2 linked regions of the Polyangium mundeleinium genome follow. The protein of the gene in region 1 interacts with the protein of each later gene in a pairwise test. Links are inferred from orthologs where the notes say so. Each region holds a gene or a part of one and is shown on either strand. Other genes may lie near its edges.

Region 1 (7,286 bases):
GTGCCAGGCGCTTTGAGTTCGGCCACCTCGCCCCAGGTGGCGCCGCTCCGCTCGAACAGATAGACGGCCCCGGCTTTGCCATCCGAACTGGCGGACCGACGCATGCCCACGGCCGCCGTGTCCCCGTCGATCGCCGTGGAGATACCAAACTGCCCGTTCCAGTGGGGCTTGCTCGGGATGAGCTTCGCCTGCTCGACGGCCGTGAGCAGCGGCTGGACGGCGAAGGCGACCTCGGGCTCGTTCTCGAATGCGACGTTCCGCCCCTCGCCACAACCGGCCGCGGCGCAAACCATGACCATCACCGAGGCCCCCCAACCGACGACCCTACCCCCGATTCGTTTCCACATTCGCCCATCCTACGTGATTTTCTTTGCGCGCGGCCAGGGCTACCCTGCGGTCATGGTGAACCGCGTGCCGGGCGTGCTCCGTCTGTTCTTCCTCGCAATGCTCGCCTCCGCGATGCCCGGTTGCGGCTCGCATGTCGAGCTGGCCGACGTCTGCGAGCCGCACGCGCAGGAGCTTTGTTATACCGGCCCGGAAGGCACCGAGGGCGTGGGCGCATGCCGCGCGGGCCTCCGAACGTGCGCAGGCGACGGGAGCGGCTTCGGCCCGTGCACGGGGGAGATCCTGCCGGCCTTCGAGGCGTGCTCCATCCCGGGGGACGAAAATTGTGACGGCACATCGGCCGTCTGCACCGGAGAGACCTCGTGGGCGAAGCGCTTCGCGAGCCCCGAGGACGAATTCGTGCGAAGCGCGGCGGCCACGGACGCCGGCGGGATCGTCCTCGGCATCGACCTTGTCGGCGCCCTCGACGTCGGCGGCCCCGTGGGCGTCGTCGAATCGGCCCTCGGGCAGGGGGCCTGCGTGCTCGAGCTCGGCGCGGAGGGCGATCCCCTCGGCGCGGAGGTCCTCCATGGAGGAGACGGCTGGGATTTCTTCGTCACCCATGGGGCAGGTCGGACCTCGGGCGTCGGGCGTTTTTCAGGCCCCGTCACGCTCGCCGGGGAGACGTTCACCTCGGTCAGCGACCAGGACGCGCTCCTCTTTTCGCTCGATCCTGCCGGCGATATCGTGTTCCGGAAGCAGATCAGCGCCTCCACCGCTTCGCTGTTCATCGACGCGATAGGGTCGAACGCGGCGGGGGATCTGCTCCTCGGGGGCGGAACGAGCGCGAACTCCCTGGACCTCGGCGGCGGACCTCTGGTGGATGCCGACGGCGTCACGTTCCTCGGGCGCTTCGACGCGGCGGGGAACCACATCTTCAGCAAGACCCTGCCGCCGGTGGAGGTGAACTCCACCCGATTCGACCCACAAGGAAACATCTTCCTCTCGGGGTACATGTACGATTCGGCGAACTTCGGGGGCGAGACGCTGACGAGCGTGGGACAAAAAGACTATTTCGTGGTGAAGCTCGGCCCCTCCGGCGAGCACCTCTGGAGCAAGCGCTTCGGCGGGAGCGGCATCATCTCCTCTTCCTATTCTTCCTATCTCACGATCGAGCCGGACGCCGCGGGCAACGTCTATCTGGCGGGCGTGTTCAGCGAGACCTGGGATTTCGGCGGCGGACCGGTCACGTCCAAGGCCTCCGAGGGGGCAGGTGACGCATTTTTGGTCAAGCTCGATCCGAACGGGAAGTACCTTTGGGGCAAGTTTTTCGGGAATGGTCAATACCAGTCCGCCAACGCCATCACCACGGACCCGAGCGGGAGCGTGATCCTCGGAGGGAGCTTCGGAGGGACTGTGGATTTCGGCGCGGGCGTGCTCCAGGCCTCCTCGCCGCTCTCGTTGGACATCTTCGTCGCCAAGTTCTCGCCCGACGGTGAACCCTTGTGGAGCCGGCGGTTCGGCGGAGGCAATGCCCTCTTCCTTTCCCCGAATGGGCTCGTCGTGGCCCCGTCGGGGCACGTCTACATGGCAGGGACGGTCTACGGAGATCTCGATTTCGGCTCCGGCGACCTCAAAGCCACCCACGCTGGGGCGGACGTGTTCGTCGTGAAGCTCGACCCGTGAAGGGCCCGCGCTCCCGGACGTTTTCGCGCGGGGGCCCGTCCCCGAGCGGAATCCCCTGCATACGTCCTCTGAAAGCCGCTCCCGTCGTCCACGTGTCGGACACCGTCCGATTCGCGGAATTGACGCGTCGCTCGCCCGCTACGAAGGGGAAGACCGGCGGGCCCTCGCCGCGTTCCTCTTTGCTCTCACGACGCGTGATGACCCCTCGATGTACGGAGGACCGTGATGCCCGACGACACCGCCCCGATCCCCGATGTCCACGAGGCGACGAGCGCCCTCGACGCGCGCACCCACCTCGGACGCCGCGTGCGAGGCATGTCGTGGTTCGTCGGCGCGGCGCTCCTCGGCCTCGCGGCGCGCGGCGTCCACCTGCAGATCGTGCACGGCGCAGAGCACGCGGCCCGCCTCGAAGCTGCCAGCGTGAAACGAGTGCGCCTCGCGCCGAGCCGCGGGGTGATCCGCGACGCGCGCGGCCGCGTCGTCGCCGAGGATCGCGTCGCCGTCGACGCCTACGTCGTCCCCGATCGGATGCTCGCCCGACCGGAGGAGAAGGTGCCCCGCCTCGCTGCCGCGCTCGGCCTCAGCGATGACGAGCGCAGCCGCCTCCGCCAGAAGCTCGACGCTGTGCCCGCAGCGAAGCGCGGTCAGTTGCTCCTCGTGCGCCGCGACGTCCATCCCGAGCGACTTCAGGCGATCCGCGACGACCGCGCGCTCTCCTGGATCAAGCTCGTCGAACGAGCGGGGCGGCGCTACCCGTTCGGCTCCCTCGGCGCGCACGCGATCGGGTACATGAACGAGGTCTCGCCGGCCGATCTCGCGAACGATCCAGGCAAACGGCCGGGCGATCGCGTCGGCCGCACCGGCGTCGAGCGCGCGCAGGATCGAGCGCTGCGCGGCACGCCTGGCCACGCCTTCGTGGCCGCGACGCACCGGGTCGTCGTGCCCGCGGGGCGCGAGGGCACGGCGCCCATCGCCGGACACGACGTGACGCTGACCCTCGACATGGATCTCGAGCGCGCGCTGGACGAGGCCTTCGACCGCCACGACCAGCGCAAAGGCGCCGCGGTGCTGATCGACGTGCACACCGGCCGCGTGCTCGCGATGACATCACGACCCGCGTTTGATCCCAACCTGCTCGATCGCGGCGTGGCCGTCCCCGCGGCGGGCTCCGAGCTCGACCGCGCGCTTCTGGAGACGGCGAAGCCGGGCTCGACCATCATGCCCTTCACGGCGCTGGCGGCGCTCGCGTCCGATCGCGCCGCGACAGAGCATCCGGTCGAGTGCAAGGGCGTTTACCCGTTCGAGTCCCGGTTGTTCCGCTGCACGCACGCCCACGGTCGGCTCGATCTGGATCACGCCCTCGCCGAGAACTGCTGGGTGTGGTTCTACGATCAGGCCGCGCGGCTCGGGCTCGACGCCATCGTCAGCGAGGCCAGGCCGTTCGGGTTTGGCGTGCCCACCGGCATCGAGATCGGCCGAGAGCTCGCGGGGCTCGTACCGACCCGCGCCTGGTACAAACGCTTCGAGCCGGGCCCCTTTCACGCGGGTCACGGCCTCGTCGCCGCCATCGGGCAGGACAACGTGTGGGTCACGCCCATCCAGCTCGCGGTGGCCTATGCAGCGCTCGCCAATGGCGGCACCGTGCGCACGCCGCAGATCGTCGTGAGCGACGTGCCAGCGCCCGCGCGGCAGGTGGACGTTCCAGCCGCGGATCTCGCGCGGATCCGCGTCGCGCTGCGCGCCCGTGCGAGCGAGCTCAGCGGGTTGCAAGCCAGCGTGGCCGGCACGAGAGGCGCGTCCGACTCGCGCGAGTTCTTCCTGGTGCCCATGACCGACATCGAAGCGGAGGACGGTCCACGGGACGACGAGCCGCCCGCGCGCCCCATCCGCATTCCGGGCACGAACGGCTGGTTCGCGGGCTTCGCGCCTGCGGACGTCCCCGAGGTGGCCATCGTCGTCCTCGTCCAGGGCCGGTTCTTCTCGTCGCACCGCGCCGCGACCGCCATCGCGGACGACGCGCTCCGCGCCTACTTCGCCGGCAAGGAAAGAGGCTCCCGATGACGCGCGTCTTGCGAAACCGTCCCATCGTCGTCGTCGTCGCCGCCGCCGCCGCGCTCGCCGCCGTCGGCCTCGCGACCGTGCACGCGGCGGGGCTCGCCCTCCCGGGAAGGAGCGCGCTCTGGCCCCGGCAGCTCGCGTGGCTCATCGTCGGTTCGGCCGCGGCGCTCCTCGTTGCGCGCGCGGATCTCCGCCGGCTAAAGGACCGCCGAGCGCTGCTGATTCACGGCGCGCTGATCCTCGCCACCCTCGCCACGTTCGCCGCGTCGGGGGTCCACGACACGCACCGCTGGCTGCACCTCGGGCGCCTCCACGTGCAGCCGTCCGAGCCCCTCAAGCTCGGCCTCGTGCTCGCGCTCGCGAGCTGCTTTTCTCGTCCCGCCGAAGGCCCGCGACGGCTCCGCGATCTCGCGCTCCCGGCGGGGCTCCTCGCCTGCACGTTGATCCCCGTACTGCTCCAGCCGGATCTCGGGACCGCGGGGGTGCTCGCGCTGATCGCCGCGTCGGCTCTGGCGCTCGAGCGCTTTTCGCGCGGCGCTTGGGTCACCCTGGCCATCGGCGCGATCGGCAGCCTCGCGACCGTGTGGCTCACCCTGCACGACTACCAGCGCGCGCGCCTCGCTGCGTTCGTTCACGGCGCCGATCCGCTGACCACCGGCTACCACAGCGACCACGCGTTGCGGCTCGTCGGCGCCGGCCGCCTCCTCGGCGCCAGCAGCTTCGCGGGGAGCGAGCCCTACCCGCTGCCCGAGGCCCACGGCGACTTCGCCTTCGCGGTCTGGGCGTACGAGCACGGCTTCGCCGGCACGGCGCTGGTGCTCGCGCTCTACCTCGCGCTGGGGCTCGCCGCGCTGCGGATCGCCGCGGGCGCGCGCGACCGCTTCGAGGCCCGCGTCGCTGTGGGCGTCGCGGCGATCGTGTTCTGGCAGGCGGTGATCAACGCCGGCATGGTGATGGGCCTGCTCCCCGTGGTGGGCGTCACGCTGCCGCTGATCTCGTACGGCGGCTCGAGCGCGTTCACGTGCCTCGTGGGCGTCGGGCTGCTCGCGAGCGTGGCCCGGCGGAACACCCTCTGATGGAGTGGAGGTAGATCACGCAGGATCAGCCCGGAGGAAACGAGACGTCGGGGCCAGTCAGCAAACGTCGCGCCAGGGCGCCACAGTCATGGCGCTCGCATCGATGAAACGCGCTGAGCGAGAGCCAGGAACGGGGTCAACCCGCGAGGCCGAGCTCCTTCATGATCGCGGCGTTGCGCGCTTCAGCTCGCTGGAGGGCGGGCCGCTGGGCGAGGCGCTCGGCGTAGGCGACGAAGGAGGGGCGCTTCTCGAGCATGTCGAAGCGCAGCATGTAGCGGATCGTGCCGCCGAAGATCACGTCCGCCATGGAGAACGTTTCGCCGAGGATGAATGTGCGGTTGGCGATCGCCGACTCCATCGAGTCGAGCATGGCCTCGTAGGTGCCCCAGCCGGCCGATCCGGGCTTGGCTTCCCAACCACCCGCCTTGGCCATGGCGCCGGGCTCGATGACCGCGGGGGCGAACGCCGCCCATCGCAGGTACGTGCCCCGTTCTCCGGTGTCGACCTTCGGCGCGAGCGTCCCGTATGCGTAGCGATCCGCGAGGTAGAGGGCGATCGCCGCCGCCTCGGTGACGACCGTGTCACCGTCCTCGAGGATGGGGAGCTTGCCCATCGGGTTCAGCGCGAGGATCGCAGGGGTCTTGTGTCCACCCTTCGGCATGTCGACCTGGTGGATCTCGTATGCAACCCCGACCTCTTCGAGCGCCCAGACAGTGCCGGCCGCGCGGGAGAAGGGGTGGTGATAGAGCGTGATCGTCATCGGAGACTCCTGTCGTCGAGGGAACTGGCGCTCGGTGTACCGACCCCGATCGCAGGACACAAGCGCATAGAGCAAATTTACGCATCGGCGGTCCACGCGCCGAGAGCCCCGCGCGGGCGTGAAACCGCACCCCATGAAAACGCGGCGGCGGCGCCATCGCGCATGCCCGAGCGAGAAAGTCGTAGGGATCCAGCACGACGCACCTCGTCCCGTCACGCCACACTTTTTGGAGCTCGTACCGGACGTTGCTGGCAGCCGCAGAAACGACAAGCATTCTCCATCCATACTCGCCTGCCGCACGTACACCCCATCCAGCACGAGCGTATGCGCCCGCCGCCGCTCCCGCTCCCGCCACCGCAGGACGGGTATCCCATTCATCGCCGCGCCTCCGACTCAACGCTTGCGATAGAGCAAGCGGACTGCGTTGTCGTACGAGCTTACGTACGCGGCCGCTTCGGCGCGGCTCGAGCGCTTGTGATACACCGCGCTCTCGCCGTCTTTCTGGGAGAGGTCCACCACGTCACCGCCGCCGGGGATCATGATTTTCACGAAATGATCGCCGCGCTGATACACGTATTCGCCCGGAGATAGCTCCCTGAACACCGTCGCGACGTCGGAGGACGACTTTCCGGCCAGGTCGAGCGCCAGCGTGTAGTGGTTCCCCTGGAGGTACGCTTTCACCTGCGGGACATCGCCGACGCTGCTACTCCCGGTCAGCCCGAGTGCGTAGTCTCCGCAGTTGTATCGCCAATCAGGGGAGGTTACCCGGTCGAATCCGGGGTAGCGAAGGTCGAAGAATTCGTTGATCGTCGCGGAGGTGATGGGGTTGAGCGGCCCGTCCGGCCCCAGCCGGCTGAACACCTTCCCAAGGTCGAAGACCCCCTCTCCGAGCCCGACGGAGGAGGGATCCCATCCACGGAGCTTCAGGAGATACCAGTCGCCCGGGCCCAGCGCGTTCGGGGCCGGATCCCCATCAATCTCTTCCACTTCTTCGGGGCGGGGTCTCGCATACTCGTTGACGAGCGCCCACACACTGGGAGGGAACCCCGTCGGGTCATCGGCTCTTTGCACCGCCGTCCCCCCAGATACCCTTCGCGGGGCGACGGTCGCGGGGTGAGGCGGGTGGGGCCTCGGGCTCGTCGCCGCCACCTTTGGCTGGGCCACCGTCGCCGGGTGCGGCGGCCGCGCAGCCCGGCCGCCCGGGGAGACCTGCGGCTGCGCGACCGTCGCCGGGTGCGGTGGCCGCGCCGGCGAGCGGCCCATCGCCGGCCTGGGCTGGACGGTCGTCGCCGGGTGCGGCGGCCGCGCGCCCGATGGATCACGAGAGATGGAGCGATTTCGCGGCATGTTCAGGTTTGATGAATCGACAGGTGGGTATGCGC
Region 2 (7,523 bases), 7.4 Mb from region 1 along the record:
CCTCCCGGGCGTATGGGAGAAGCTCGCCCTCGAAACGGCGCAGCGCGTGGGCAAGGAGATCCTCGAGCCCTTCCTCAAGGGCGAGGTCGACAGCATTTACGTTATCTACAACGAGTTCAAGAGCGCGGTCAGCCAGCAGGTCGTGGTCGAGCGGCTCTTGCCCGTTCGTCCACTCGCCGAGGGCGAGCAGGCCGAGGCGACGTCGGCAACCGAGTTCATCTTCGAGCCGAACCGCGAGGCGCTGCTCGATGTGCTCGCGCCGATGTACGTCGACATCTCGCTCCTCCGCGCGCTCTACGAGTCGATGGCGAGCGAGTTCGGCGCGAAGCTCACGGCGATGGATGCGGCCACGAAGAACGCGAAGGAAATGGTCGAGCGCCTGACGCTTCAGTACAACCGAGCGCGTCAGGCCGCGATCACCAAGGAGCTCATGGAGATCATCGGTGGCAGCGAGGCGCTGAAGGACTAGGTCCTCGTCACGCCCGGGGGCGCGTTGCTCGGACGAGCCGAGTCGCGCCCCACTGCCACACGCCTCCCTTTCCGAGCCGCACCTGTGGGCATCCTCCTCCCCATCAACCCTGAGCACCCCGAGCCTCGCAAGATCCGGCGCGCCGTCGAGATCCTGGAGAAAGGCGGCGTCATCGGCTACCCGACGGACACTGTCTACGGGCTCGGCTGCGACCTCTTCAACAAGCAGGCGATCGAGACGCTCTACCAGATCAAGGGGATGCAGCGAGACAAGAACCTCGCCTTCATTTGCCCTGATCTCGGGGACATCGCGCGGTACGCGATCGTCGAAAACGCCGCCTACCGCGTGCTCAAGCGCTTCCTGCCCGGTCCGTATTGCTTTGTGCTCCAAGCGACGCGCGAAGTGCCGAAGATCGTGCAGATGAACAAGAAGACCGTGGGTATCCGCGTCCCTTCGCACCCCGTCACGCTCGCGATCGTGCGTGAGCTCGGGCGTCCGATCATCAGCACGACGGCTGCACCGCCAGGCGAAGATCCCATGGTGGATCCCTGGGAGATCAAGGAGCGCTTCCCCGCCCTCGAGCTCATCCTCGACGCCGGCGCCGGCGGCAACTTGCCCACGACCGTCATCGACCTCAGCGAAGGCGACGTGCGCATCCTGCGCGAGGGCGCAGGGCCCATCGACGAGCTCGTTTGAGCTCGAACGAACGCCGGCGCCTCAAGGCTCCTTGGCGTGATCCGCTTCGCCCTCGCCGGGCGGCCCCTCGTGCTTCAGCGTTGGCACCGGGATGACCGGGAGCGGCTCCTCCGCACCCGCCTCCGCGCCCTCGTCCGCGGCGTCTGCCTCGCCCGTCTCCGCGTCTGCTTCGCCGTCCGGCGCAGCGTCGACGCCCGCGTCGGGTGCGGTGTCCCTCAAGAACACCTCGTCGACCGCGTTCTCCTGCCCCTCGTACGCGAGCAGGCCCGTCTCCGGATCGATCCGCTTGTGCTCGAGGCCCGCGGGCTCCGTCGGCGCACGCTTCGGTTTGCCCGCGTGCGCCTCGCGCATGAAGTCCACGAACGCGGGCAGCGACGCGACCGCGCCCGTCTCGCCTGCGCCGAGCGGCGCTGCGTCGTCGAAGCCCGTCCACACCGCGCACGCGATGTCCATCGAGTAGCCGACGAACCACGCATCCTTCGACTGGTTGCTCGTCCCGGTCTTGCCTGCGATCCACCGATCGAGCGCCTTCGCGCGTGTCGCCGTGCCTCGCTCCACCACGGTCCGCAGCAGGCTGTTCACCAGGAACGCCTCTTCCTCCGTGAGCATGCGCTTCGGCTCTGGCTCCGACCCGAGCGGGATGTCGACCCCGTTCGGCCCAGTGATCCGCGTGATGAGCCGCGGCTTCTTGTACTCGCCGCCTGCTGCGAACGCCGCGTACGCCGCGGCCATCTCGCGCGGCGTCACCTCATAGGCGCCGAGCGCAAGCGACAGATCCGCGCCGAGCTTCGACTCGATCCCGAGGTCTTGCGCGAACGCCATCACGTGCGCCGCACCGAGCTCCTGGATCGACCACACGGCCGCGACGTTGACGCTGTGCGCGAGCGCCTCACGCAAACGCGCCGGCGTCTTCCCTTCGCTCTCGTCGTAGTTGTTCGGCTGGTAGCCTTTCAGCGCCGCGGGATTCGTCTCCAGCAACGTGGCCGGCGTGAACTTGCGCGTGTGGATCCCGTACGCGTAGACGAACGGCTTGAACGTCGAGCCCGGCTGCCTCTTCGAGAGCGACCGATCGAGCCCGCCGCGCACGCCCTCGTAACCTCCGATGAGCGCCACGACCTCGCGCGACGCGACGTCGATCGCCACGAGCGCCGACTGCGGCCCGAGCTCCAGCCGTAGCCCCGCCGGCTGCGCCTTCTCCTTCGGCGTCGGCTCCGGCGTCGGCTCCTCCGTCCCTGGCTCGAGCGCGCCCTGGCGCGGATCTGCGGCCGACGCGGCGGCCTCCTTGGGGTCCACGAGGCTCACGCGCACCACCTTGCCGACCTTCGCGAACTGGCTCGGCAAGAGATCCTTCGGGTTGTACCGGCTCTTGCCGCGCAGATCGACTGCACCCGCGAGCGCGCCGATGCGTACGAACAAAAGCCCCTTCGTATCGTCGTGCCCCGTCACGACACCCGCGTACACGCGATGACCACTCGGCTTCGGCGCGCCCTCGAACGCGGGTGGCTCGCGTTTCCCTGGCGCGAGCGGCGCGACCATGTTGTGCCGCTTCAAGTACCCATCGAGGTTCGCGCGCACCGCGCCGCGCGCCTTCGACTGCATCGTCGGATCGATCGTCGTCGTGATCGTGTAGCCGCCGCGATCCGCATCCGGACCGACGAGCGCGCGCAGCGTGCGTTTCGCCTCCTCGACGACCTCGGGCGCGAGCTCGCGCATCTCCTCCTGCGCGGGCGCGAGGTTCACCTCCTCCGCCCGCGCGCGCTCCACCTCGTCCGCCGTCGCGAAGCCCTTCGCGAGCATCTGCCCGAGCACGTACTCGCGCCGCTTCTTCGCGCGCTCCAGGCTCACGCGCGGCGAGTAGATGCTCGGCCCCTTCACGATCCCCGCGAGCAGCGCGGCCTGCGCGAGCGTCGCGTCGCGGATCGACTTGCCGAAGTAGTAACGGCAGGCCTCCTCGATCCCGTAGCGCCCGTGCCCGAAGTAGATGTGGTTCAGGTAGAGCCCGAGGATCTCGTTCTTCGTCAGCTCCTGCTCGATGCGACGCGCGAGGATGACCTCCTTCATCTTCCGGTCGAACGTGCGCTCCGACGTGAGCAGCACGTTCTTCACGACCTGCTGCGTGATCGTGCTCGCGCCCTGCCGCGCGCTCGCGCCGCGCAGGTTCTTGTAGAGCGCGCGCAGCATCCCCGGATAGTCGAGGCCCTTGTGCTCGTAGAACGACGCGTCCTCTGCGGCGAGCACCGCGTAGCGCACGCGATCCGGCATCGCCTCGACGTCGACGATCGTGCGCCGCTCGACGAAGAGCTCACCGAGCACCATCTGACCGTCCCGCGCCATCACGCGCGTCACCTGCGGCGGGCGGTAGCTCTTCAACTCCTCCGTCGACGGCAGGTCCGCCTCGTAGTGCCGGATCGTCAGCGCCACGCCGAGCATCGCCGCCGCCGCGAGCAGCACGATCGTGATGCCCGCGCGTCGCACCCAGGTCTGGATCGCGCGCTTGCGTCTCCGCGCGGCGCGACGCTTCTCGCGCTCGTCGTCGCTCGTGGTCTTCGCCTCGTTCGGCGTGGAGGGCGCGCTCTTCACCTCGTTCGGCGTGGAGGGCGTGCTCTTCCGAGCGTCGCTACCGTTCTGCTCTTCGGAGGGGCGATCGGCCGGCATGATGGGTGTCTCGGAAACGCCGAGCGCGCTTCAGATCGTCCGCTAGCGGAGCAGCTTGAGGACGATGACCGCGAGGAGCACGCCGACGATCAAGAAGCCCACAGCCACGCCGACGAGCGTGAGCGTCGACGGGCTGCCCTTCACGACGACGGGCGCCGGCGCCGGCGCTGGCCTCGACACGGGGGGCGCGATGCGCAGCGACGACGGGCCCTCGTTGGTCCCCGACTTCGTCGCCGGTCGCATCGCGTGGGGGGATGGCATCGGCCTTGGCGACGAGAGCGGGTTGCCCGTGCTCGTCATCGGATTCGCGCCGTTCGGCTTGCGGTTCGAGGGCGCGCCATCCATCGCGGTCGGCGCGGACGCTCCTCCACCCTGTCGCGACGACGAGGGCGTGGGCGCGGGCGCGGGTGGGGGCTGCCGCTGCGACTCCGGCTTCTGCTCCGGCACGTGCGCGAGCTCGGCGTGCGAGCGCGACGCCTTCTCGAGCACCTCCACGCTGCTCGCGGGGAAGAGCCCGGAGAACCCCTTGCCTCCGCCCGGCGCGTACGGCTTCAGCGCGTCGGCGAAGTCCGCGGCCGTCGTGTATCGATCCTCCGGCCGCTTCTCGAGCGCCTTCGCGATCACCGCGCCGAGCCCTTGCGGGAAGGTCTTTCCCGGCACGCGCGTCTCCAGCGCGAGCGGCGGCTTCGTCACGTGGTGCTGGATGAACTCCATCGGCGTGCGCGCGTCGAACGGCAGCTTGCCGGTGAGCATCTCGTAGAGGATCACCGCGAGCGAGTAGATGTCGCTGCGCGCGTCGAGCGGTTTGCCCTGGGCTTGCTCGGGCGACATGAACTCCGGCGTCCCGAAGACCATGCCCTCCTGCGTGAGCATCACGGAGCCTGGACGCAGCTCGCGCTCGGTGACCTTCGCGAGGCCGAAGTCGAGCACCTTCGGGAAGTCGCGCAGACCTCCGTTGGTGGACAAAAAGATGTTCTCGGGCTTCAGGTCGCGATGGACGATCCCTTGCGAGTGCGCCTCTTGCAGCGCGCCGCAGACCTGGATGAGCACCGGGATCGCGCGGTCGAGGCCCATCGGCCCCTCTTTGCGGACGATCTGGTTGAGGTTTTTCCCCTCCAGGTACTCCATCACGATGTAGAGCGAGCCGTCTTCGAGCTCGCCGTAGAGCAACACCTTCACCGTGTTCGGGTGCGTCAGGTGGCTCATCGCGCGCGCCTCGCGGCGGAACCTCGAGACGAGGTCTTTGCGGTTCGCGAGCTTCGGATGGAGGATCTTCACGGCCACCATCCGGTTCATCGCCGGTTGCGCGGCCTTGTAGACGGATCCCATCCCGCCCGAGCCGATCTTCTGCAGGATCTGGAACTGACCGCCCAGAATGTCTCGGCCGATGTTCGGGTCTTGCGGGCGCATCGGAGCTTCAGCCGGAAAATATCACCTCGCCGGCCTCGCTCGTCCATGACAGCCTCACGTCCGGCGAGGAAGATCCGTGAAAAGCCCGAATGGAGAGCAGGCGTCCCAACGCCCCACGCCAACCCGGGATTCCGGTAACCCCCCAGTCGAAGCCCTCGGCAGCCCCCTCCACGCCCCCCCCGCCGGGCCCCCCCTGGTGGGCGCGCCGAGCCCTGTTTTCTCGGCACTTCTCGACGCCGAGGGCTTCCGCCACGCGTTCTTCACGCGCTCCGGCGGGGTCAGCCTTCCCCCGTGGGACTCCCTCAACGTGGCCGCCGCCGCCACCGGGGACGACCCAGCCGCCGTGCAGGAGAACATTCGTCGTTGCGCCGCGGCCCTGGGTGTGCCCCTGCCGCGCCTCTACATCCTCAGCCAGGTTCACGGGACCGACGCGCACATCCTCGATGGCACCGAAGACCGCGATGAAGTCGTGAAGCGCCACGGCGACATCACCGCCTCGCGCACGCCCGGCGTCGCGTGCGGCGTGCGTTCGGCCGACTGCGTGCCCGTCTTGCTCGCGGATCGAAGAAGCGGCGCCGTCGTCGCCGTGCACAGCGGCTGGCGCGGCACCGTGGCGAACGCAGCCGCTGCAGGCGTCGCCGTTCTTCGCGCGCTCGCGCCTTCGCCGAGCATCGTCGCGGCGATCGGCCCGCACATCGAGCCCTGCTGCTTCGAGGTCGGCGACGACGTCGCGGCCTCGCTCCTCGGCGCGTCGAACGCAGGCGACGACGTCGTCGATCGCAGCCGCGCGCGCGCACACGTCGACCTTCGCCGCATCGTCCGCGCGCAGCTCACGACCGCGGGCGTCGAGCCTGCGCGGCTCGACGACGTCCGCGGCTGCACCGTGTGCGACCACGAGCGCTGGTTCTCGTATCGGCGCGACGCTGCGAAGAGCGGACGGCTCCTCTCCGCGATCGTCGCGCGCGCCTGATCAGCCGCCCTGCGGGACGAGGACGATTTTGCCGCCGCGGCCTTCGCGCTCGGCGTGCGTCACGGCTTCCTTGATCCGATCGAGCGTGTACGTCGCCTCCACCGGCACGGCGACGGCGTTACTCGCGACGAGGCCCGCGAGCCGCTTCCAGAGCTCGCGCAGGTCCTCCTTCGGGATCGTCGCGAGGTGCGAGGCGAGCCAGAAGCCACGCAGGTGGATGTCACGGAACACGAGATCGTTCGTCGCGATGTGCCCCGGCTGCCCGCTCAGCATCCCGTAGCTCACGACCGTGCCGCCACGACCGAGACAACCCGCGATGCGTGTCGTCGCGCCGCCCGCGACCGCGTCGAGCCCGAGCTTGATTGACGCGCCGCGCGTCGCTGCCGTGATGCGCTTGCCGAGCTCTGCCCCGTCGACGAGCACCACGTTCGCGCCGAGCTCGCGCAGCGCATTCACCTGCGACGCGCGCCGCACCACGTTCACCGTCTTGATGCCGCGCTCCTTCGCGAGCGTGACGATCCATCGACCGATCGCGGAACTCGCCGCGTTCTGCACGAGGAAGTCGTCGGGCCCGAGGTTCACGAGCGCCGTCAGCAGGAAATGCGCGGCGAGCGGGTTCAACGTCGCCATCGCGAGCTGCGCGGCCGGCACGCCTTCCGGCGCGGGGATCACGTCCTCGGCCAGGACCTTCACCCGTTCGCGCCACGCGCCCGCGCCGATCGGCAAGAGCACGCGCATGCCTCGCTCGATCCCGCGCACGCCTGGGCCCACGTCGATCACGCGGCCCACGCCTTCTTTCCCGGGCACGGTGGGCAGCCGCGGCAGCGCGCCGTAGATGCCTGACAGGATCAAGAGGTCCGACGGGTTGATCGGCGTTGCCTCGACCGAGACCGTGATCTCGCCCTCGCGCGGCGGCTCCGGCTCGGGCACCTCGAGGAAACGGACCACCTCGGCCGGGGGCCCGAACGCATCGACTCGAATTGCCTTCATGTCTCGCTAAAAGGGACGCTTCTTCAGGTCCTTGACGTTGCCGAGCGGGCTGTCCTCGGGTTTGTCCTTCATGAGCCCGCGTAGCACTTCCTTCACGTCTCTTTGAGGCGGCCGATGGTCGTCCGAGGGCGCCTTCTTGTCACCGCTCCCCGCTTGCGAGGGCTGGTTGCCGCTCGCGTTCGGATCGCGGCTCCCCTTTGCGTCGCCGAGCTGCGAGGCCGCCATCGAGCGCTGCAGGAGCACCTGCGCGATCTTGCGGTGGTAGGCCTGGCGCGTGTTGTGGAGCAGCGACTCGTACGCCGTGTCCTGCACGAGCACGTACTTGAACGTGTA

Evidence for each region.
Region 2: the proteins of POL67_RS17070 (region 1) and POL67_RS45875 interact in binary tests that used the Escherichia coli proteins (3 or more experiments, as listed by UniProt). The link is inferred for Polyangium mundeleinium from one-to-one orthologs.

What each region holds. Positions count from the first base shown.
Region 1 is NZ_JAQNDO010000001.1:4,255,078-4,262,363, forward strand. The notes cover bases 1,748-4,653. They hold POL67_RS17070 (penicillin-binding transpeptidase domain-containing protein), read left to right. Parts: upstream 1,748-2,235; coding sequence 2,236-4,071; downstream 4,072-4,653. Other genes in these bases: POL67_RS17065 (NHL repeat-containing protein), read left to right, coding at 1,748-2,010; POL67_RS17075 (FtsW/RodA/SpoVE family cell cycle protein), read left to right, coding at 4,068-4,653. Also shown: POL67_RS17060 (FG-GAP repeat protein), read right to left, coding at 1-347; more of POL67_RS17065, read left to right, coding at 400-1,747; more of POL67_RS17075, read left to right, coding at 4,654-5,144; POL67_RS17080 (glutathione S-transferase family protein), read right to left, coding at 5,281-5,904; POL67_RS17085 (hypothetical protein), read right to left, coding at 6,298-6,936. UniProt on the Escherichia coli protein: Catalyzes cross-linking of the peptidoglycan cell wall. Responsible for the determination of the rod shape of the cell. Is probably required for lateral peptidoglycan synthesis and maintenance of the correct diameter during lateral and centripetal growth.
Region 2 is NZ_JAQNDO010000001.1:11,633,375-11,640,897, reverse strand. Bases 987-4,129 are described here. They hold POL67_RS45875 (penicillin-binding protein 1A), read right to left. Parts: upstream 3,821-4,129; coding sequence 1,187-3,820; downstream 987-1,186. Other genes in these bases: POL67_RS45870 (serine/threonine-protein kinase), read right to left, coding at 3,863-4,129; POL67_RS45880 (L-threonylcarbamoyladenylate synthase), read left to right, coding at 987-1,165. Outside these bases: atpG (ATP synthase F1 subunit gamma), read left to right, coding at 1-469; more of POL67_RS45880, read left to right, coding at 554-986; more of POL67_RS45870, read right to left, coding at 4,130-5,230; peptidoglycan editing factor PgeF, read left to right, coding at 5,427-6,200; POL67_RS45860 (zinc-dependent alcohol dehydrogenase family protein), read right to left, coding at 6,201-7,190; POL67_RS45855 (protein kinase domain-containing protein), read right to left, coding at 7,197-7,523. UniProt on the Escherichia coli protein: Cell wall formation. Synthesis of cross-linked peptidoglycan from the lipid intermediates.